Azoarcus sp. CIB: one gene and its partners. The protein of the gene in region 1 interacts with the protein of each later gene in a pairwise test. Links are inferred from orthologs where the notes say so. Each region holds a gene or a part of one and is shown on either strand. Other genes may lie near its edges.

The links.
Region 2: the proteins of AzCIB_RS10665 (region 1) and hypB interact in binary tests that used the Escherichia coli proteins (3 or more experiments, as listed by UniProt). The link is inferred for Azoarcus sp. CIB from one-to-one orthologs.
Region 3: the proteins of AzCIB_RS10665 (region 1) and AzCIB_RS17185 interact in binary tests that used the Escherichia coli proteins (3 or more experiments, as listed by UniProt). The link is inferred for Azoarcus sp. CIB from one-to-one orthologs.

What each region holds. Positions count from the first base shown.
Region 1 is NZ_CP011072.1:2,403,967-2,408,616, forward strand. The notes cover bases 676-3,623. They hold AzCIB_RS10665 (FKBP-type peptidyl-prolyl cis-trans isomerase), read right to left. Parts: upstream 2,416-3,623; coding sequence 1,936-2,415; downstream 676-1,935. Other genes in these bases: AzCIB_RS10660 (ABC transporter ATP-binding protein), read right to left, coding at 676-1,855; AzCIB_RS10670 (peroxiredoxin), read right to left, coding at 2,381-2,893; lexA (transcriptional repressor LexA), read left to right, coding at 3,033-3,623. Outside these bases: more of AzCIB_RS10660, read right to left, coding at 1-675; more of lexA, read left to right, coding at 3,624-3,644; translesion DNA synthesis-associated protein ImuA, read left to right, coding at 3,735-4,406; AzCIB_RS10685 (Y-family DNA polymerase), read left to right, coding at 4,342-4,650. UniProt on the Escherichia coli protein: Folding helper with both chaperone and peptidyl-prolyl cis-trans isomerase (PPIase) activities. Chaperone activity prevents aggregation of unfolded or partially folded proteins and promotes their correct folding.
Region 2 is NZ_CP011072.1:5,220,008-5,224,639, reverse strand. What follows is about bases 1,249-4,178. They hold hypB (hydrogenase nickel incorporation protein HypB), read left to right. Parts: upstream 1,249-2,209; coding sequence 2,210-3,148; downstream 3,149-4,178. Other genes in these bases: AzCIB_RS23400 (Kae1-like domain-containing protein), read left to right, coding at 3,158-4,178; hypA (hydrogenase maturation nickel metallochaperone HypA), read left to right, coding at 1,680-2,021; AzCIB_RS23415 (nickel-dependent hydrogenase large subunit), read left to right, coding at 1,249-1,687. Also shown: AzCIB_RS23420 (primosomal protein N'), read left to right, coding at 1-357; more of AzCIB_RS23415, read left to right, coding at 566-1,248; more of AzCIB_RS23400, read left to right, coding at 4,179-4,306; AzCIB_RS23395 (HypC/HybG/HupF family hydrogenase formation chaperone), read left to right, coding at 4,455-4,632. UniProt on the Escherichia coli protein: Involved in the maturation of [NiFe] hydrogenases. Required for nickel insertion into the metal center of the hydrogenase. Exhibits a low intrinsic GTPase activity, which is essential for nickel insertion.
Region 3 is NZ_CP011072.1:3,849,969-3,854,581, reverse strand. The notes cover bases 1-2,911. They hold AzCIB_RS17185 (hydrogenase large subunit), read left to right. Parts: upstream 1-639; coding sequence 640-2,184; downstream 2,185-2,911. Other genes in these bases: AzCIB_RS17175 (DoxX family protein), read right to left, coding at 2,776-2,911; AzCIB_RS17180 (NADH-quinone oxidoreductase subunit B family protein), read left to right, coding at 2,184-2,747; AzCIB_RS17190 (hydrogenase 4 subunit F), read left to right, coding at 1-553. Outside these bases: more of AzCIB_RS17175, read right to left, coding at 2,912-3,165; pyk (pyruvate kinase), read right to left, coding at 3,280-4,613.

The DNA of each region.
Region 1 (4,650 bases):
GATGTGCGGGTGACCCGAGCACACTCCCCACCGGCCCCTGCTCGACGATGCGCCCCAGGTACATCACCGCGACTTCGTCGGCGAGCCAGCTCACCACGCCGATGTTGTGCGTGATGAAGAGGTAGGCGAGATCGAACTCCGCCTGCAGCTCGCGCATCAGGTTGAGGATCTGCGCCTGCACCGACACGTCCAGCGCGCTCGTCGGCTCGTCGCACACGATCAATTTCGGCCGTACCGCGAGCGCGCGGGCGATCGCGATGCGCTGGCGCTGGCCACCGGAGAATTCGTGCGGATAGCGCAGCTTCATTTCCGGCGTGAGTCCCACGCGCGCAAGCAGCGCGTCGATGCGCCCGGCACGCTTCAGCGGATCCGGCTCGACGCCCAGCGCGAGCATGCCCTCCTCGATGATCTCGCCGACGCGCATGCGCGGATTCAGCGACGCGAAGGGATCCTGGAACACCATCTGGAAGTCGCGCCGCAGCGCGCGCAAGGCCGGCCGGGACAGGCCCGCGAGCAGCGTGCCGTCGAGGTACACCTCGCCGCCCGTCGGCGTCACGAGCTGCAGGATCGCCTTGCCGGCGGTCGTCTTGCCGCAGCCTGACTCGCCCACCAGCGCCAGCGTGCGGCCCGGCGCAAGCGCGAGGCTCACGCCATCGACGGCGCGCACGCGCGCCACCTCGCGTCGCAGGAGGCCCTTGCGCACCGGGAAATGCACCTGCAGGTCGCGCACGTCGAGCAGCGGCACCGTCCTTGTGCCTGCGCGCGCGTCCGCCGCGACGGCCACGGGCGCCGCAGCGGCGGCAGCCGTGCGCCCATCGACGTAACCTTCCGCGCAATTTTCCGCGTACAGATGGCAACGCACCGCCTGCGCCCCCACGGCCTGCCACGCCGGGGCCTCGTGATGACACCGGTCGAACACATCGGGGCAGCGCCCGGCGAAGCGGCAGCCGGTGAAGGCCTGATCGAGCGGGGGCACATGTCCGCCCAGCGCCGCCAACGGACGGCCACGCTGGGCGTCGGTCGGGAGCGCGGCGAAGAGCTTGCGGGAATACGGGTGCAGCGGCTCGCGGAAGAAGTCCTCGCGCGCGCCGGTCTCGACCAGCTCGCCCGCGTACATCACGCCGATGCGCTGCGCCATGCGCGCGACGACGCCCAGGTCGTGGGTGATCAGCAGCATGCCCATGCCGCGCTCGGCCTGCAGGCGTGCAAGCAGATCGAGCACCTGGGCCTGGATCGTCACGTCGAGCGCGGTCGTCGGCTCGTCGGCAATCAGCAGTTCGGGCTCGCCCGCGAGCGCCATCGCGATCATCACGCGCTGCTTCATCCCGCCGGAGAACTGGAAGGGATAATCGTCCAGCCGGCGCCCGGCGTCCGGAATGCCCACCGCGTCGAGGAGGCGCTGTGCCTCGGCACGCGCCACCACGCCGCGCAGGCCGCGATGGCGCGCAAGAACCTCGCCGATCTGCGTCATCACGGTCATCACCGGGTTGAGGCTGGTCGAGGGCTCCTGGAAGATCATCGCGATCCGGCCGCCACGCACCTCGCGCATGCCCGCCTCGCTGCGCGCGAGCAGCTCGTCGCCGGCAAAGCGCACCTCGCCGCCGACGATGCGTCCGGCGTCCGGCAGCAGGCGCAGCAGGGCCAGCGCCGTCATCGACTTGCCGCAGCCCGATTCGCCCAGCAGCGCGAAAGTCTCCCCCGCCGCGATCGAGAACCCGACGCCGTCGACCGGACGCACGGGCCGTGCGGCGGCACCGATCTGCACGCGCAGATCCCTCACGTCCAGAAGCGGAGCGTCGAGCGGTCGATCCTGCTGCGCGACCTGCGGTCGGTCGGTTCCGGCGAGTACGGTCATCGGACGTGGATATCTGCGGAAGTGGATGGAAAAAGGGCCGCTTGCGCGGCCCTCTGGCGATGCTGCGACTGGTCGACCGATCAGTGGTGGTGGCCGCCCGCGCCGTGCACGTGGCCGTGCGAGAGTTCCTCGGCGGTCGCCGGACGCACTTCCGCGATGGTCACGTCGAACACCAGCGCCGTGCCGGCCAGCGGGTGATTGCCGTCGACGACGACCTTGCCGTCGGCGATGTCGGTGATGCGGTAGATCATTTCCTCCTCGCCGTCGTCGGTGACGCGCTCGAAGGACATGCCGACCTCGATGTTCTCGGGGAACTGGCTGAGATCCTCGACCAGCACGAGCTCCTCGTCGTACTCGCCGAAGGCATCTTCGGGCTGCAGCTTGATCGTCAGCTGTTCGCCGACCTTCTTGCCGTGCAGCGCCTCCTCGACGGCAGGGAAGATGCCATCGTAGCCGCCGTGCAGGTAGACCAGCGGCTGCTGACCATCATCGATCATGTTGCCGTCCGGGTCGACGACGGTGTACTTAAGCGTTACGACGCTGTTCTTGACGATTTCCATTAGCTTTCTCTGTTTCCAGTTTCCTGACCAGTTCGAAGACCCCCGCCGCATGGCCGCGGGGTGTAACGTCGCGGAGTGCGTGGCGGACGATGCCTTCCTTGTCGATCACGAAGGTCGTCCGTGCCACACCCATCTTCTTCACACCATCGACTTCCCTGGGCTGCCAGACATCGTAGAGCCGGCACACCTCGGTCTCGACGTCGGAAAGCAGACGTATCGACAGGCCGTGCTGGTCGCGGAATTCGGCGTGAGTCAGGCAATCGTCGGGACTGACGCCGACAATGATGCAGCCGTAGCGGGCGAAGTCGTCTTCATGATCGGAGAAGTCGGCCGCCTGCAGGGTGCATCCCGGCGTGTTGTCACGAGGGTAAAAGTAGAGGACCACATGGTGCCTGCCGCGTTCTGCGGCGAGGTCGAAATCCTCCATGTCCGCATCCGGCAGCGAAAACGTTGGCGCGATATCACCGATCTGCAACATGTGATCTCCCTGACGTCGTTGGATTCTAGCCGAGACACGAGGCGAACTCTACCCGCGTCTCCCCCGCTTGCGCTACACCGATTTAATGCTTGCGGATCAGCGGAAGCTGTTTAAAATTACAGTTACTCCGGAGAATCCCATGAGCAGCCGCGACCATAACCTGACCGCCCGCCAGGGCGAAATCCTCGACTTCATCCGCCAGACGCTCGAATCCGAGGGGCGCCCGCCCACGCGCGCCGAAGTGTGCACGGCGTTCGGCTTCCGCTCGCCGAACGCGGCCGAAAGCCATCTGCGCGCGCTCGCAGCGAAGGGCGCGATCCTGCTCGAGGAAGGGCGGGCGCGCGGCATCCGCCTTGCCCAGGGGCTCGGCCTGCCGCTGATCGGCCGGGTCGCGGCCGGCAGCCCGATCCTCGCGGTCGAGCACATCGAGTCGCGCCACCAGATCGACCCGGCCCTGTTCTCGCCGCGCGCCGACTACCTGCTGCGCGTACGCGGCATGAGCATGCGCGACGCGGGCATCCTCGACGGCGACCTGCTCGCCGTGCACCGCAGCCAGGAGGCGCGTTCCGGACAGGTCGTGGTCGCCCGCGTCGAGGACGAGGTGACCGTAAAAACCTTCACCAGCAAGGGCCCTATCGTCAGCCTGCTGCCGGCCAACCCCGATTTCGAGCCCATCGTCGTCGACACCCGCAGCACCCCCCTGACGATCGAGGGGATCGCCGTCGGCCTGGTGCGCAACGGTTCGCTGTGAAGCCTTCCGCCGTGATCCCCCTTTACGCCTCCCGCCCCCGATGTCCGCCCTCGCCCAGACTGCCCTCGCCGCCCTGCCGCCCGGCCTCGTGTGGCAGGCCGACCGGCTCGCGCAGTCGACCGAAGCGGGCATCGCAACCGGCTTTGCGGCGCTCGACGCCCAGCTGCCGGGGGCGGCTGGCCCCGTAATGCGCTGATCGAGCTGCTGTCCGACAGCCCCGGCATCGGCGAGATCGGACTGCTGCTGCCCGTCCTGCACGCGCTCCCGGCCGACCGCTGGATCGTCTGGGTCGCCCCGCCCCACCTGCCCTACGCCCCTGCCCTCGCCGCGGCGGGTGTGCCGCTCGAGCGCTTCCTGCTGCTCGAACCCGACGGCCACGCCGAAACCCTGTGGGCGGTCCGGCAGGCGCTGGCCTCGGGCGGCAGCAGCGCCGTGCTCGCCTGGCTGGCGCGCGCGGACACCGCCGCGTTGCGACGCCTGCAACTCGCCGCCGAAAGCTCCGCGACGCCGCTGTTCCTGTTCCGCCCCGCATCCGCCGCACGGCAACCGTCCCCCGCGGTCCTGCGCCTGCGACTGGCGGCGCGCGACGGCGAGCTCGCGGTGGACATCCTCAAGCGACGCGGCCCCGGCCTCGCCGCCCCGCTGCGCCTGTCGCTCCCTCAACGTCCCGGCCTGCGCCGCACCCCCGCCCTCAACGATGCTCTGGTTCGCCCTGATCCTGTCCGATCTGCCGCTGCAGGTATTCACGCGCGGCGTGGATGAGCCGGGCGAACTCGCGGTCGTCGAACACAGCCCCGGTGCGCGCGTGACGGCGGCGACACCGGCTGCGCTGGCGCGCGGCGTCGAGCCCGGCCAGAACGTGGCCGGCGCACTCGCCGTCGCCCCGTCACTGCAGCTGCGCGAACGCGACCCGGCGCTCGAGGCCGCGACGCTGGCGGAGTTCGCGGCGTGGGCCGCGCAATTCACGCCCTGCGTCAGCATCGACCCGCCCGATGTGCTGGTGCTG
Region 2 (4,632 bases), 2.8 Mb from region 1 along the record:
GACTTCGACGCCTTCGCCGCGAGCGCGCTGGACGAGCGCCGCGCGGCCGGCTTCCCGCCCTTCACCTTCCAGGCGATGCTGCGTGCCGACGCGCCGCTGCTCGACGATGCGCTGCAGTTCCTCGCCCACGCGCGCCGCCTTGCGCAGGAGATCGCGCCGGCGGGCGTGCGCGTGTTCGACGCGGTGCCGATGCGCCTGACGCGGCTCGCGCGGCGCGAACGCGCGCAACTGCTGGCCGAGGCTGACGAGCGCGCGCCCCTGCAGGGCTTCCTCGCGCACTGGATCGAGGTGCTGCGCGGGCAGCGTACGGCGCGGGAGCTGCGCTGGCAGCTGGACGTGGATCCGCTCGAGGTGTGAGGCGGCAGGCTTCCGTGCGGGTGCGTCTGCGCCTATCATCGTCAGGGTTCCAGGATTCCAGAATTCCCGGATTCCATTTCCGCGCTGCAAGGGCCGGTCGGAGCGCAATCAACGTCACCGATCGGGCGGCGCAAGGAGAAGGCATGGTTCACGGAAGGCGGTGCTTTGCCGCGGTCGGCGGGGCGTCGCCGGGTCGCGGAGGCCTGGCATGACGCCGGACGGGACATTGCGCCTGCGCGCGATCCGCGACGGGCGTCGCATCAGCGGACTGCGGGTGGAAAAACCCCTGCCGCAGGCCGCGCAGAGACTGGTCGGGTGCAGCGTCGACGAGGCCATCGGGCTCGTGCCGACGCTCTTCGGCGTGTGTTCGCGCGCACAGGGCATTGCGGCGAAGGCGGCCTGCGTTGCTGCCGGTGCGCCGAATCTCGCGCGTGCCGAAGCGTGGGCCGAGGAGCGCATTCTCGCGACCGAAATCGCGCAGGAACACCTGTCGCGCCTGATGCTCGACTGGCCGAAACTGTTCGGCCACCCGCCGCGCAGCGACCGTTTCGTGGAGCTGCAACGTCGCCTGGGGCTGAGCGGCGACTCGCGCGCAGCCTACGACCTGGGGGGCGACCTGCTCGACCTCGTCGTCGTCGAGCTTCTCACCGGCTTCTTCCGTGCCGCGCGCGAACCCAGCGGCCTGCGCGAATTCGTCGAACGCGCGCGGCGCGGCGGCTCGATCGGCGCGGCGCTCGCGGACCTGATCGAGATGGGCTCGTCGACGCTGGAGGGCGAGGCGGTGCCGCTGCTGCCGGCGCTCGCGGCAGGTGCCTGGGCGCACGAACTGGGTGGCGTGCCGTCCGCGGACTTCTGCGCGGCGCCGACGCTGTTCGGTCGCGCACACGAGTCGGGCGTGCTCGCGCGCCATGCCGGTTCGATGATGGTGCGCAACCTGCTCACGCATCGCCACCGCATCGCCGCGCGCCTCTTCGCGCGCGTCGTGGACCTCTCGGACTGTGCCAGCCGCCTGCGCCATCCGCTCGCGTCCGACATGCCGCTGTTGGTCGATGCCGCACCGCTCGGCGAAAACGCGGGACTGGCCTGCGTCGAGACCGCGCGCGGGCTGCTGATGCACGCCGTGCGCCTCGACGGCGAGCGCATCGCCGAGTACGCGATCGTCACGCCGACCGAGTGGAACTTCCACGCCGACGGCCCCTTCGTGCGCGAAGGCTGCGGCTGGGCGGCGGAGTCGGACGAGGCGGCGCTGCTGCGGCTGAAGGCGCTCGCGCTGTCGCTGGACCCCTGCATCGAATACGAAATCACGATGGAAGACGCGGCCAGTGCATGAGATGTCGCTCGCCGAGAGCATCCGCGGCATCGTCGAGGAAACGGCGCAGGGGCAGGGCGCACAGCGGGTGAAGACGATCGTGCTGGCGATCGGCGAACTGGCGTCGGTGGAGGTCGAGGCGCTGCGCTTCTGCCTCGACGTGGTGCTGCGCGACTCGCTCGCGGACGGCGCGGCGATCAAGATCGAGCCGGTTGCGGGCGCCGGCTGGTGCCCCGCGTGCGACCGCAGCGTGCCGCTCGTGCAGCGCTACGACCCGTGCCCGCACTGCGACGGCTACCAGCTGCGGCCGACCGGCGGCACCGAGATGCGGGTGAAGGAAATCGAAGTCGAGTGAAGCAGGATTGTAGGGCGGAAAAGCGCAGCGCCTTCCGCCGCATGGCAGATGTGATCGATGCGCATGCGACGGCGCAGATGGCCAACTCGGCCTTCGGCTCATCCGCCCTACGCCAGATTGCACGGCGCTTGACCCGGATAACAGTATCTACGGTTCGCGCGGAACACGTTGTTTGGACGGAGCAGGACATGTGTACGGTGTGTGGATGCGGTGGGGCGGGCGCGAGCATTGGCGGTGCAGGGTGGTCGAAGGCCGCGCGCGCGAAGGGGGGCGCGACGCGGGCGTGGAAGACGGTGACGCCCGCGCATGACCATGAGCATTCGCACGATCCTGCGTCCGAGGCCGCTGCCGCAGGCGAGGACACGCACATCCACGCCGGCCATCGCCACCTCCACTTCGGCGCCGGCCCCGCGCACGCGCATGCGCCCGGCCTGACGCAGTCGCAGATGGTGAAAATCGAGCGCGACATCCTCGGCAAGAACGACGCGCTCGCCGATGAAAACCGCCGCCAGCTGGCCGCCCGCGGCATCTTCGCGCTGAACCTCGTCTCCAGCCCCGGCTCGGGCAAGACGGCGCTGCTCGTGCGCACGCTCACCGAGTTCGCCGGCCGCGTGCCGGCCGCGGTCATCGAAGGCGACCAGCAGACCGAGTTCGACGCCGAGCGCATCCGCGCGACCGGCGTCCCGGCGCTGCAGATCAACACCGGCAAGGGCTGCCACCTCGACGCCGACATGGTCGGCCGCGCGCTCGCGCAGATGCAGCTTGCCGACGACAGCCTGCTGCTGATCGAGAACGTCGGCAACCTCGTCTGCCCGGCCGCCTTCGACCTCGGCGAGGCGCACAAGGTCGCGATCCTGTCCGTGACCGAAGGCGAGGACAAGCCGCTAAAGTACCCCGACATGTTCGCCGCCGCCGACCTGATGCTGCTCAACAAGGTGGATCTGCTGCCGCACCTGACTTTCGACGTCGAGCGCGCGATCGGCTACGCGCGGCGCGTGAATCCGGCGATCGAGGTGATCCGCACGTCGTCGACGAGCGGCGAGGGCATCGCCGAATGGCTGGCGTGGCTGGAGCGGGGGATGGCGAAGGCGCGCGGTGCTCGCGCGGCCGAGGCGCAGTCGGCCTGATCCCCTCCCATGACGACCGCGCACGAGGCGCCCCCCTTTGCCGTGACGCTGCCGCTGGCGCCGCGCGGCCCGTCCGTGCTCGCGTTCGGGGCATACTTCAAGAACGCGCTGTGCCTCGCCTGCGACGGTGAGGCACACATCGGCGCGACCGTCGGCGATCTCGACACCTCGGAGGCCTGCCATGACATGGACGCGTGGGTCGAGGCGATCGTCGCCCATCACACGCCCGCCGCGGTCGCGCACGACCTGCACCCGGACTTCCACTCCAGCCGCCGCGCCTGCGAAATCGCCGCGCGCCTTGGCGTGCCGGCGTTTCCCGTGCAGCACCACCACGCGCACGTCGCCGCGGTGCTCGCCGAGCACGGCCACGCGGGTCCGGCGCTGGCCCTCGCGCTCGACGGCGTGGGTCTCGGCAGCGACGGCACGGCTTGGGGTGGCGAGCTGCTGCGCGTCGACGGCGCGTCCTTCGAGAGGTTGGGCCACCTCGCACCGCTGCCGCTCGCCGGCGGCGACCGCGCCGCGCGCGAACCTTGGCGCATGGCCGCGGCGGTGCTGCACCGCGCGGGCCGCGCCGACGAGATCGCGACGCGCTTCGCCGCCCAGCCCGCCGCGGCGATGCTCGCGCAGCTCCTCGGCCGCAGTGCGCTGTGCCCGCCCACGTCCAGCCTCGGCCGCGTCTTCGACGCCGCCGCGGGGTTGCTGGGCCTGTGCCCGGTAATGCATTTCGAGGCCGAAGCCGCGATCGCGCTCGAACGCGCGGCGGCCGGATACCTCGATCGCGTCGGCGACCTTGCACCCGAAGCCGACGGCTGGTCGATAGACGGGGCAGCGCGACTCGACCTGTTCCCGCTGCTGGCCACGCTCGCCGATGAAACGGACGCCGCCCGCGGCGCCGCGCGCTTCCATGTCACGCTCGTTGCCGCGCTGGACGACTGGGTCGCCCGGGCTGCCGACCAGACGTGCCTCGATGTCGTCGCGCTGTCGGGCGGCTGTCTGCACAACCGCATCCTGTCGCAACGCCTTGGCGCCGCGCTGCGTGAGCGTGGCCTGACGGTGCTCGAAGCGCAGCGCCTGTCGCCCGGCGACGCCGGCCTCGCGTTGGGGCAGGCGTGGGTTGCGATGCATCACCTGATGACTGGGGAATGCCGTGCATCGTAGGGCGGGAGCAGCGCAGCGAATCCCGCCAACGGGGCGTGGCGCGACTTTCGGCCGTTGGCGGCGGGATGCGCCTTCGGCTTCTCCCGCCCTACGTAGTGCCATGCCCGGCCCGCGTACTGCATCGACCACCGATTCCAAGGAATGAAAGATGTGCCTCGCCATCCCCGCCCGCATCGTCGAACTGCTGCCCGGTGACGCCTGCCGCGTCGACCTCGGCGGCGTGCGCAAGGAGATCTCGCTCGCGCTGGTCGACGGTGCCGAGGTCGGCGACTACGTGATCGTGCATGTCGGCTACGCGCTGTCCAAGCTCGACCAGGACGAGGCCG
Region 3 (4,613 bases), 1.4 Mb from region 1 along the record:
CGTCAAGCGCATGTTCGCGTATTCGTCGATCGAGCACATGGGCCTGATGACCTTCGCCTTCGGCCTGGGCGGCCCGATCGCGAACTTCGCCGGGTTGCTGCACATGACCGTGCATGCGCTGGTGAAGTCGGCGATCTTCTTCGCCGTCGGGCATGCGGTGCAGAAGGCCGGTTCGCAGGCGATGGAGGACATCCGCGGCCTGCTGAAGGTGAGTCCGACGGTCGGCTGGGGCCTGATGCTGGGCTCGCTGGCGATCCTCGGCATGCCGCCCTTTGGCGTATTCGCGAGCGAGTTCCTGATCCTGACGACGGCGATGCGCGAGGCGCCGTGGGCCACGCCCTTCCTGCTGGTCGCGCTGGGCGTCGCGTTCGCGGCGATCTTCGGGCGCGTGCAGCCGATGGTGTTCGGCGAGACCTCGCTGCGCCCGCTCGCCCACCCGCCGGCGCTGCTGCCGGTGTTCGTCCATCTCGGGCTCGCGCTGATGCTCGGGCTTTACATCCCGCCCTATCTCGACGGCTGGTACCGGCAGGCGGCCCAGATGATCGGAGGCTAGAGTGCAACAACCCCCATGCTCACTTTGTTCGCTACCCCCCGGGGGGGCGCAGGCCTCCCTTGGGGCGGCCCGGCGGGAGGCCTGACGTGGAGTTTTTCGGACTCGATTGCCGCTTCGAACGGATCGATGCGCCCGTGCCGATCTTCGCCGCACGGGTGCATGCCGCGCAGTGGAGCGCGCTGGCGCTGGCCGTGGCGGAGGCGAAGGGGCGGCTCGTGAGCCTGTGGGGCAGCGACGAGCGCGCCGCGGGCGACGGCTTCGCGGTGTCGGCGGCGTACGCGAGCGCGGACGGACTGCTGTGGGCGAAGCTGGGCCTGGATGCGGCAAAGCCGGTCTACCCGGACATCTCGCGCTTCTTCCCCGCCGCGATCCGCATGCAGCGCGCCACGCGCGACCTCGTCGGTGTCGAGGCCGAGGACGCGGGCGACGATCGCCCGTGGCTGCGTCACGGCGCGTGGCCTGCGGACTATTTCCCGCTGCGCCTCGACAACACCGGCCAGGAGCGCTTCGAGGCGCAGGCCGATGCCTACCCCTTCGTGGTCGTCGAAGGCGACGGCGTGCATGAGATCCCGGTCGGGCCGGTGCATGCCGGCACGATCGAACCGGGGCATTTCCGCTTCTCGGTGGTCGGCGAGAAGGTGCTGCGGCTCGAGGAGCGGCTGGGCTACAAGCACAAGGGCATCGAGCGCCGTTTCATGGGCGTGGACACCGACGAGGGCGCACGCCTCGCCGGGCGGGTGTCGGGCGACAGCACCGTCGCGTACGCGTGGGCCTACGCGATGGCGGCCGAGTCGCTGGTCGGCGCGAAGGCGCCCGAGCGTGCAGTGTGGCTGCGGGCACTGATGCTCGAGCGCGAGCGCGTGGCGAATCACCTCGGCGACCTCGGGGCGCTCGGCAACGACGCCGCGTTCGGCTTCGCCCTCGCGCAGTTCTCGCGCCTGCGCGAGGACTGGCTGCGCCTGAACCGCGAGTGCTTCGGCCACCGCCTGATGATGGACGGCGTCCGTCCCGGCGGGGTCGCGCGCGATCTCGACGCGGACGGCTGCGCGCAGCTGCGCCGCCAGGTCGCGGACATCGCGCGCGAAGTCGCCGAGCTGAAGGACATCTACGACGAGCACGCCGGGCTGCAGGACCGTCTCGTGACGACCGGCCGGGTCACCCCGGAACTTGCCGCGCGCCTGGGGCTGACGGGGCTTGCCGGACGGGCGAGCGGGCAGGCGGCCGACTTGCGCGCAGACTTCCCGTGGCCGCCCTACGACGGCCTCGCGGTCACGGCCTGCACGCATCGCAACGGCGACGTCGCGGCCCGTGTCGCGATGCGCTTCGAGGAGTGTTTCGAGTCGCTGCGGCTGATCGAGGCGCTAATCGCCGGGCTGCCGGGCGGCGCGATCCACGAGCCGGTCCTCGCGACGCGGGACGGCGTCGGCGCCGGCTGGGTCGAGGGCTGGCGCGGCGAAGTGTTCGTCGCGCTGGAGACCAACGCGCAGGGGCGCATCGCGCGCTGCCATTGCCACGATCCGTCGTGGCAGAACTGGCCGGTGCTGGAGCACGCGATCATCGGCAACATCGTTCCGGACTTCCCGCTGATCAACAAGTCCTTCAATCTCAGCTATTCGGGGCAGGACCTGTAATGTGGCACATCCTGAAATACGTCGCGCGCCGCGGCCGTGTCACCGAGCCGCCGCCCGAACCGCTGGCGGGCGCGCGCCACCCCGCGCACCTGATCCATGACGAGCTCCTCGCCATCCTCGGCCGTGCGCTGGCGATCCGGCACGTCGATGCCGGCTCGTGCAACGGCTGCGAGCTCGAGATCAATGCGCTGAACAACCCCTACTACAACATCGAGGGCCTCGGCATCCGCTTCGTCGCCAGTCCGCGTCATGCCGACATGCTGCTCGTGACCGGGCCGGTGTCGCGCCACATGGAGGTCGCGCTGCGGCGTACCTATGACGCGACGCCGGCGCCCAAGCTGGTCGTCGCGGTGGGGGACTGCGGCTGCAACGGCGGGATCTTCGGCGAGAGCTATGCGAGCTGCGGCGGCGTGTCGAACGTGATCCCGGTCGACGTGACCGTGCCGGGCTGTCCGCCTCCGCCGGCGGAGATCCTCGCCGGGATCCTGGCCGCTGTGCAGGCGCGGCCGTCGATCGGCGAGGGCGAGGCCGCGCAGGCGGATTTCGCGCCCGGATTCAACTGACGCCGCAGCCGGGAAACGCCCCGGCAGTTCAGTGTCTGCGTGTCTGCCACCAAGCGTCGAGACTCCACGCGCCCGCGCCATGCACGGCCAGCATCAGCATGCCGCCCGCGATCGCGAGGTTCTTCATGAACATGATGGACTGCGTCTGGTTCGCGAAGTCGGTATGGAAGAACAGCGCGCTGAGGATGCAGAACGCGGCAAGCCCGGCGGCCGCGAACCGGGTGAGCGCACCGAACAGCACGCCGAGACCGCCACCGAGCTCGGCGAAGATCACGAGCGGCAGCAGGGCGCCGGCGACACCCATCGAAGCCATGTATTGTTGTGTGCCGGCGTAGCCGGCGCCGAGCTTGCCCCAGCCGGCGATGATGAAGATGAGTGCGAGAAGAATGCGCGCGACGAGCACGGTTGCGTCTTTCATCGACCTCTCCTTTCAGGATCGGGCGTGTCGCCCTCCTATGGATGTAGTCGAAATGTGACGCATTTGCAGGCCGTCCCGGTGCGGAACGGCCTGCGGAGGCGCTGCCGGCAGGGATTACTGCGGGATCTTCACGACGTGGAGCAGGTTGGTGCTGCCGCTGCGCCCGAAGGGCAGCCCGGCGATGATCACGACGTTGTCGCCGGGTTGCGCGAAGCCGTGCGTGACGACCGCCGCGCTCGCGTGCTCGACCATCTCCGCGACGTCATGCACGTCCTCGAAGGGCACCGGATGCACGCCCCACACGAGGGCGAGGCGGCGGGCGGTCGCCAGGTGCGGCGTGAGGCCGAGGATCGGCGTGCTCGGGCGCTCGCGGCTCGCGCGCAGGCAGCTGAAGCCGCTGCTGGAATACGCGACGGTCGCCGCCGGGTTGAGCAGCGCGGTGACGTCGCGCAGCGCGCAGCAGATGGCGTCCGGCGTGTTCGCCTGTGCGGGCACGTGGCTCGCATCCAGCCCCACGCGCCATTCGGGGTCCTGCTCGACCTCGGTGATGATGCGGTCCATGATCGTCACCGCCTCGATCGGGTACTGGCCCGAGGCGGATTCCGCCGACAGCATCACCGCGTCGGCGCCGTCATAGATCGCGGTGGCGACGTCGGAGGCTTCGGCGCGGGTGGGCACCGGTGAACTGATCATCGATTCGAGCATCTGCGTCGCGACGACGACCGGTTTGCCGGCGGCGCGGGCGGCGCGGACGATGCGCTTCTGCAGGATGGGCACCTGCTGCGGCGGCAGTTCCACGCCGAGGTCGCCGCGCGCCACCATGATGCCGTCGGCGAGCGCGACGATCTCGTCGAGGCGCTCGATCGCGGCCGGCTTTTCCAGTTTGGCCATGATCCACGCGCGCTCGCCGATGATTTCGCGCGCCTCGCGGACGTCCTCGGGGCGCTGCACAAAGGATAGCGCGACCCAGTCGACGCCGAGCGACAGGCCGTAATCGAGGTCGGCGAGATCCTTGGGTGTGAGCGGCGAGATCGGCAGCACGACGCCGGGTACATTGACGCCCTTGCGGTCGGACAGCGGGCCGCCGACGAGCACCGTGGTGTCGGCGAAGTCGGGGCCGAAAGCCTCCACGCGCAAGCGCAGTTTGCCGTCGTCGAGCAGCAGCTCGGTGCCGGTTTCGAGGGCGGCGAAGATCTCGGGGTGGGGCAGGTTGGCGCGCGTGGCGTCGCCCTCTGCCGCGTCGAGGTCGAGACGGAAGCGGCTGCCGGCCGCGAGCATGACCTTGCCTGCGGCGAGCTTGCCGATGCGCAGCTTCGGCCCCTGCAGATCCATCAGGATGCCGATCGGACGGCCGACCTCGCGCTCGAGGTCGCGGATCTGGCGCAGCCGTTCGGCGTGGTCGGCGTGGGAGCCGTGGCTGAAGTTCAGGCGGAACACGTCGGCACCGG